2 regions of the Mesorhizobium sp. ESP-6-2 genome follow, and region 1 is predicted to be linked to the other one. Evidence: predicted binding sites of a transcription regulator. Region 1 holds the regulator's gene; the other holds the start of a gene.
The links. The regulator PhoB, encoded in region 1, activates phosphate uptake and scavenging genes when phosphate is short. The targets are predictions, from matches to a motif close to TGTCATNNANCTGTCAT.
Positions count from the first base shown of each region.

Region 2: a site for PhoB is predicted at 2,242-2,258, ahead of LB532_RS04645 (DUF1045 domain-containing protein). Genes of this name have one in related genera too.

Region 1 covers NZ_JAIUGT010000001.1:85,623-89,783, reverse strand. The annotation lists gene pstA (phosphate ABC transporter permease PstA) at 1-667, shown strand, start outside; gene pstB (phosphate ABC transporter ATP-binding protein PstB) at 664-1,467, shown strand; gene phoU (phosphate signaling complex protein PhoU) at 1,493-2,200, shown strand; gene phoB (phosphate regulon transcriptional regulator PhoB) at 2,220-2,909, shown strand; gene LB532_RS00415 (ROK family protein) at 2,917-4,158, opposite strand.
Region 2 covers NZ_JAIUGT010000001.1:934,658-938,818, reverse strand. The annotation lists gene iolE (myo-inosose-2 dehydratase) at 1-791, shown strand, start outside; gene LB532_RS04655 (DUF3329 domain-containing protein) at 856-1,104, shown strand; gene iolB (5-deoxy-glucuronate isomerase) at 1,334-2,146, shown strand; gene LB532_RS04645 (DUF1045 domain-containing protein) at 2,297-3,004, shown strand; gene LB532_RS04640 (alpha-D-ribose 1-methylphosphonate 5-triphosphate diphosphatase) at 3,049-4,161, shown strand, end outside.

The DNA.
Region 1 (4,161 bases):
TGCCGGCGGCCTGCTCAACGCCATCTACGGCAGTATCATGATGACCGTCATCGCCGTCATCGTCGGCACGCCGATCGGTGTCCTCGCTGGGACCTACATGGCCGAATATGGCCGCTTCTCGCGCCTCACCACCATCGTGCGCTTTATCAACGACATCCTGCTGTCGGCACCCTCGATCATCGTCGGCCTGTTCGTCTACGAACTCCTGGTGCGGCCGATGGGGCATTTCTCGGCGATCGCCGGCGCCGTCGCGCTGGCCATCCTGGTCATCCCGGTCGTCGTGCGCACCACCGAGGACATGCTCAACCTCGTGCCGAACGCCCTGCGCGAGGCCGGCGCCGCGATCGGCGCGCCGCGCTGGGTGGTCATCCGCTCGGTCGCCTACCGTGCGGCGCTGTCGGGCATCGTCACCGGCATATTGCTGGCCATCGCCCGCATTTCCGGCGAGACGGCGCCGCTGCTCTTCACCGCGCTCAACAATCAGTTCTGGTCGAGCAATCTCAACGCGCCGATGGCCAGCCTGCCCGTCACCATCTTCCAGTTCGCTCTCAGCCCCTATGAGGAATGGCAGCAGCTGGCGTGGACCGGCGCACTCATAATCACCCTTACGGTTCTCGGGCTGAGCATCTTCGCCCGCAGCCTTACCGGACGCAGAGAGGACAGATGAAACCGATGTTGTCCACCGAGTTGAACACGCCCGAAGTCGCGGTCGAGAAAGCCAAGATCGAGGTCAAGAACCTCAATTTCTACTACGGCCAGTCGAAGGCGCTGAAGGATATCAGCCTGTCGCTGCCTGAGCGCAGCGTCACCGCCTTCATCGGGCCTTCGGGCTGCGGGAAGTCGACGCTGCTGCGCGTCTTCAACCGCATCTACGAGCTCTACCCGAAGCAGAGCGCCGAGGGCCAGGTGCTGCTCGACGGCCAGAACATCCTCGACCGGTCGCAGGACCTCAACCTGCTCAGGACCAAGATCGGCATGGTGTTCCAGAAGCCGACGCCGTTCCCGATGTCGATTTACGAGAACATCGCGTTCGGCGTCAGGCTCTATGAGAAGCTCAGCAAGGCCGAGATGGACGGCCGTGTCGAGCAGGCGCTGAAGCGCGCGGCACTGTGGAGCGAGGTCAAGGACAAGCTCAACGCCAGTGGCCTCAGCCTTTCGGGCGGCCAGCAGCAGCGCCTCTGCATCGCCCGCACGGTGGCCGTGAAGCCAGAGGTCATCCTGCTCGACGAGCCTGCCTCGGCACTCGATCCGCTGTCGACCGCCAAGATCGAGGAACTGATCGACGAGCTGCAGGCCGATTATACGATCGTAATCGTCACCCATAACATGCAGCAGGCGGCGCGCGTATCGAAGCAGACCGCCTTCATGTATCTGGGCGAGCTGGTCGAGTTCGACCGCACGGAGAAGATCTTCACGTCGCCCCGCGAGAAGCGCACGCAGGACTATATCACCGGCCGCTTCGGCTGATCCCACGCACACGAGGACCAAGATCATGGCCGAACATACAGTCGCAGCCTTTGACGAAGATCTCGGACAGATCAGCAGGCTGATCCGCGACATGGGCGATCTCGCCTCATCGATGGTCGGCGGCGCCACCAAGGCGCTCCTGAATTCCGACAACGCGCTCGCCCAGCGCGTCGTCTCCGACGACGCGATCATGGATGCGCGCCAGCGCGAACTCGACGACCGCGCCATCACCCTGATCGCCAAGCGGCAGCCCATGGCGGACGATCTGCGCCATGTCGTCGGCTCGATCCGCATGGCGGGCGATCTCGAACGCATCGGCGATCTCGCCAAGAACATCGCCAAGCGCGTCGGCACCGTCGGCCTGGCCGCCACGCCGCGCAACCTGTCGCACTCCATCGATGTCATGGCGCAGCTGGTGCTGATCCAGGTGCAAGGGGTGATCGAGGAGTATGCGGCGCGCGATTCCGCGGCACTTGCCAAGCTGCGCGCCGACGATGAACGCATCGACGTCAAATACACATCGGTGTTTCGCGAGCTGCTGACCTACATGATGGAGGATCCGCGCAACATCACCGCCTGCACGCATCTTTTGTTCTGCGCCAAGAATCTCGAGCGCATCGGTGATCACGTGACCAACATTGCCGAAAATGCCTATTATGTGCTGACCGGCACGCAATTGCCCGCCAATCGCCCGAAGCAGGACGAGACGGCGATGTCGGCGCCAGCGGCGTGACGGCAGGGGTGACCAGTCGATGATCGCGCCACGCATCATGGTGGTGGAGGACGAGGAGCCGCTGGGTGTGCTGCTCCGCTACAATCTGGAATCGGAGGGTTATCAGGTCGAGGTGGTGACGCGCGGCGACGAAGCCGAGATCCGCTTGCAGGAGAATGTCCCTGACCTTCTTGTGCTCGACTGGATGGTGCCGGCGGTTTCCGGCATCGAACTCTGCCGCCGTCTCCGGATGCGGCCCGAGACCGAGCGGCTGCCGATCATCATGCTGACGGCGCGCGGCGAGGAAAGCGACCGGGTGCGCGGTCTCTCCACCGGCGCCGACGACTATCTAGTCAAGCCGTTCTCAACCCCGGAATTCATGGCACGCGTCAAGGCGCTGCTGCGCCGCGCCAAGCCCGAAGTTCTGTCCAGCGTGCTCAAGGTCGGCGACATCGTGCTCGACCGTGAATCGCACCGGGTCTACCGCAAGAAGAGCGAGATCCGGCTCGGGCCGACCGAGTTCCGCCTGCTCGAATTCATGATGCGCCACCCGGGCCGCGTGTTCTCGCGCAGTCAGCTGCTCGACAATGTCTGGGGCGAAACGATCTATATCGACGAGCGCACGGTGGACGTGCATGTCGGCCGGCTGCGCAAGGCGGTCAACAATGGCCGCATGCCTGACGTGATCCGCACCATTCGGGGCGCGGGGTATGCGATCCGCGAAGACTAGGGATATGTCACGCAACGTTCTCGCCTATGCCTGATTTCGCTTGTGCCCCCGGCGCGAAAATTTCCTGGTCGACGAAGGTCAGCGCGCGCATGGCGCAACCCTCGCGGATCAGCGGCAGTTCGTTCGGCTCGGTGTCGAAGGAAATCGATTTCGAGTGCTGGCCGCCGGCGGTCTGGGCGATCGCCTCGCGCAATGCCGGCTCGATCAGGTCGAAGGCGGCCGCGCTGACGCCGACCATGGCGACCGGCGCCGGATCGATCAGGGCGAACAGGCTGCCAAGGCCATAGCCCAGCGCCTCGCCGGCCTTGCGGTAGGCTTCGCGCTCCGGCCCGTCCTTTTCGCGCGCCGAGGCCGCCAGGGTGCGCATGTCGGCGTCGCTGACGTCGACGGGCTCGGTGTCCTCGCCAAGCTGCCTAGCGTTGCGCCAGATGGCATAGTTCCCGGCATAGGCCTCGACACAGCCGCGCCGCCCGCAGCGGCAGAGCGCCCCGCCGGGGCGATGGATCATGTGGCCGAACTCGCCTCCGGATGAATGGGTGCCGGTGAACAGTTCACCCTTCAACACCAGGCCCATGCCGATGCCGTGCGACAAAAGGATGGCGATGAAGTCGTCGCGGTAGCGCTGGGGATCGCGCCAGCGCAGCGCCACCGCCATCATGTTGCAATCGTTCTCCATGGTGGCGGGAATGCCGAACTCGGTCTCCAGTATGTCGGCGAAGGCGATGTCGGTCTGCGGCGTGATCGGCGACCACAGCATGGTGCGCGCATCCGTGTCGGTGATGCCCTGGATCGCCAGCGCGATACGGGCGATGCTGCCGACGTCGAGGTCGGGATCCTCGAACCGCCGCCTGACGATGGCCACACATTCGCCGATCAGCGCCTCGCGCGACAGGGTCAGCGTGTCCAGCCGGCGCTGCTCTTCAGATATCACCTGGCCGGCATAGTCGATGACTGCGACGGAGAGGAAATTCAGCGACAGCACCACGGTCATCACAGCCGCGGCTTCAGGGTTGAGGCTGAGACCGACCTGCGGCCGGCCGCGTTTCAGCGCACCGGCCTCGCTCGGCTTGCTCTGCGCCAGGATGCCTTCGCCAATCAGGTCGGAGGAGATCGCCGATATGGTGGAATGGCTGAGCCCGGTGGTCGCGGCAATCTCAGTGCGCGAGGGCTGCCCGGCACGGCGCACGGCTGCGATCACCATCGCCCGGTTGCGTCGGCGCAGATCGTCGTGGCGGATTCCGACCGACATTCT
Region 2 (4,161 bases), 850 kb from region 1:
TGGGCCGGCGCTTTCCCAACGACCCTAAGGTGATGCTGCCGATCCTGAAGGCGGCCGACGTCACGCTGTGCGGTGGCTGGTTCTCGGGCACGCTGGTCGATGAGGAGATGAGCAAGAACAAGGATCGCATCCAGCCGATGATCGATCTGTTCAAGGCGGTGAACGCGCCTTGCATCGTCTATGGCGAGGTCGGCCGCTCGATCCAGGGCGACCGCTCGAAGCCGCTCGCCACCAAGCCGAAACTCTCGGGCGACGAGATGAAGGCTTATGCCAGGCGCCTGACCGAATTCGGCGAATGGTGCGCCGAGCAAGGCATGCCGCTTTCCTATCATCACCACATGGCGGCGGTGGTTGAGACCGAGCCGGAGCTCGACGCCTTCATGCGCCATTCCGGAGCGGGCATTCCGCTGCTGCTCGATGCGGGCCATCTGGCGTTTGCCGGCGGCGATGTGCTGCGCGCCATCGACAATCACCACAAGCGCATCAGCCATGTGCATGTGAAGGACGTGCGCATGGGCGTGATCGAGAATCTCGACCGCACGAAGCAGTCCTTCCTCGATGCGGTGGCGCTTGGCGCCTTCACCGTGCCGGGCGACGGCTCGCTGGATTTCGGCGCCATCGTGCAGCGTTTCGCCGATCATGGCTATGAAGGCTGGTTCGTGGTCGAGGCCGAGCAGGACCCGAAGAAGAACCCGCCGCTCAAGATGGCGCAGGTTGGCTACAAGGAGCTGATGCGCGTAATGACGGCCGCCGGCTACACGGTCGAGACACAGGGCTTCCCGAATGCCTGAGGACTGGATTCACCGTCACGCGCGGTCTATCTGAAGACAGGTTTTGCTGAGCTTCGATGGCACGATGAAAGATTATGAACACCCGTTCTTCCGGCCGCTCTGGCGGCGCGTCGCCGTCGTCGCCGTCTGCCTGATCTGGTCGGTGATCGAATTCGCTTCCGGCACGCCGTTCTGGGGCGTCATTGCGCTCGGCTTCGCCGGCTATGCCGTCTGGCAGTTTTTCTATCTCTACAAGCCGGCCGAGGAGAGCAAGGCAACGCCTGACGGACCGAAGACTAGCGAACCCAAGGCCGGCCCTGAACCAAAGGAATGATTGGAGACGATCCTGTGGATCGGAGACTGCGTGCGTGGCGGATTGCATACGTTGGCTATTGGCCGAAACGCCTGGTCGAGGTCACGGAATGGATCCTAGGGTCTTCGCGACGGAGCTTTGCTCCTGCTTCGCCCTAGGATGACGAATTTGGGGGTGGCCGACCTTCGACATTCGCGATGGCCCCTTCATACGACCGGCTTGGCCAACCAATAGAATAGGAGAGCTCCCAATGTCGAAACTGCTCGTCAAGGCCGGGAAGGGCCACGGCCGCGTCGCGCATGTCACCCCGCAAAGCGCAGGCTGGACCTATGTCGGGTTCGACCTGCACCGGCTGGAATCAGGGCAAACGGCTTCGGGGACAACGGACGATCGCGAAATCTGCCTGGTGTTCGTCACCGGCAAGGGCACGGTCACGGCCGGCGGCAAAGATCTCGGCCTGCTCGGACAGCGCATGTCGCCCTTCGAAGGCAAGCCATGGTCGGTTTATGTGCCGCAGGGATCGGAGTGGTCGGTGACGGCTGATACCGGACTGGAACTCGCGGTGTGCTCGGCGCCCGGCCTCGGCGGCGGCCTGCCGGTTCGCGTCATCGGACCCGATGATCTCGGCCAGGAGGTACGCGGCAAGGGCACCAATACGCGCTACGTCACCAACATCCTGCCCGAGGGCAAACCGGCCGATTCGCTGCTGGTGGTCGAGGTCATCACGCCCGGCGGCCATACGTCGAGCTATCCGCCGCACAAGCACGACCAGGACAATCTGCCTAAGGAATCCTATCTCGAGGAAACCTATTATCACCGCCTCAACCCGACGCAGGGCTTTGCCTTCCAGCGGGTCTATACCGACGCCGAAAAGGACGGCTCCCGCAAGCTGGACGAGGCGATGGCGATCGAGGACGGCGACGTCGTGCTGGTGCCCAAGGGCTATCACCCCTGCGCGGCTTGCCACGGCTATGACCTCTACTACCTCAACGTCATGGCCGGCCCGAAGCGGACGTGGAAATTCCACAATGCGCCCGAGCACGAATGGCTGATGAAGGCCTGACCGTTCCGGGTCTCGGCTGAAATTGTTGGTCCAGCTTGGAAAAATCGTCGGCTAAGGACCCGCGGGGTCGATTTGCCTTCGAAAACCCTTCAAAGCTTCGTCAATCCGTCATGGAAATCACCTATGGCAACGGGCTGACGAGGATTTTCGATGCGCTACGCCATCTATTTCACCCCCCGGCAGGACGAGAAGCTGGCGCGGATCGCCGCCAATTGGCTGGGCCGTGACCCGTTCGGCGCCGCGACGCGACCGGTCGAGGCGGTGGGCGATTTGTCGGCGGCGGAAGTCGCCTTTCACACCGCATCGGCACGGCGCTATGGTTTTCATGCGACGCTGAAAGCCCCTTTCCGGTTAGCGGCCAATGAAACAGAAACCTCGTTGCGCGCAGCGCTCGACGCCTTTGCCGCGGCGATGCCGGTTGTGACGATCCCGCGTCTCGTCGTCAGCCAGATCGACGGTTTCTTCGCGCTGGTGCCGGAGGCGCCATTGCCTCCGCTCAATCGCTTCGCCGATGATGTGGTGCGCGATTTCGACCGCTTTCGCGCGCCGTTGACGGAGGCCGAGATCGAGCGGCGCAGCCCGGACTCGCTGAAGCCGGGCGAATTCCGCAATCTCTGCCAATGGGGCTATCCTTACGTTTTCGAGAGCTTCCGCTTCCATATGACGCTGTCCGGCAGGGCCGGGCCACAGGAAAGCCCTCGTCTTCGCCTGGCAATCGAGGGCCTGTTCGCCGAGGTGCTGCGCCAGCCGGTGCCTGTGGACGGGTTGACGTTGTTCATCGAGCCCGAACCCGGCGCCCCGTTCATGGTGCTTTCCCAGCACGCGCTCGGGCGCCGTCCGGCCAGAAAAACCGCCTGAAGCAACAAGCCGTAAAGGCCAGAAGAAACCAAGGACTGCCTGAAATGACCGCCGAGACCATTCTGAGCAACGCCCGCATCGTTCTTGCCGACGAGATCATCGACGGCTCGCTCCTGATGCGTGACGGTCTGATCGCCGACATATCCGCCGGCGCCGTCCGCGCCGGCGAGGACATGGCTGGCGATTTCATCATTCCGGGGCTGGTCGAGCTTCACACTGATCATCTCGAAGGCCATTATGCGCCGCGGCCGAAGGTGCGGTGGAACCCGATTGCCGCCGTGCTCGCCCATGACGCGCAAGTGGCGACCGCGGGCATCACCACCGTGCTGGATGCCTTGCGTGTCGGCATGGACGAGGATGCCGATCTCAACGCCGTCGACATCCGCAAGCTCGCCGATGCGATCGAAGACAGCGTGCGGATGGATCGATTGCGGGCCGATCATTTCATCCACCTGCGCTGCGAGGTCTCGGCGCCGGATTGCCTCAGGGCCTTCGCCAATTTCGAGACGGACGAACGGGTGAAGCTCGCTTCGCTGATGGACCATGCGCCGGGTCAGCGCCAGTTCGTGAACCTCGAAACCTACGCCTACTACTACCAACGCAAGCTGAAGCTGACCGATCACGATTTCCAGAAATTCTGCGAGAAGCGGATGGGCGAATCGGCACGGAATTCGGGACCGAACCGCGTCTTCATCGCCGCCGCCTGCCACGAGCGCGGCATCGTGCTTGCGAGCCATGACGATGCGACGACGGGCCATGTCGACGAAGCCATCGAGCAAGGCGTGCGCGTTGCCGAATTCCCAACCACCGAGGAGGCCGCCAGAGCCTCGAAGGATGCCGGGCTCGGCGTGCTGATGGGCGCACCCAACGTCATGCGCGGTGCCTCGCATTCTGGCAACGTCTCGGCGCGCATGCTGGCCAGCGACGGGCTGCTCGACATATTGTCGTCCGACTACATCCCCTTCAGCCTGATCCAGTCCGCCTTCTTTCTCGGCGACGTCGTCGATAGCATTTCCCTGCCGCAGGCGGTGGCGATGGTGTCCAAGAACCCGGCCGAGGCCGTCGGTCTTTCCGATCGCGGCGTCATCGAAGAAGGCCGCCGGGCCGACCTGGTGCGCGTGCGCCTCGACGACCACGTTCCGGTGGTGCGCACGGTC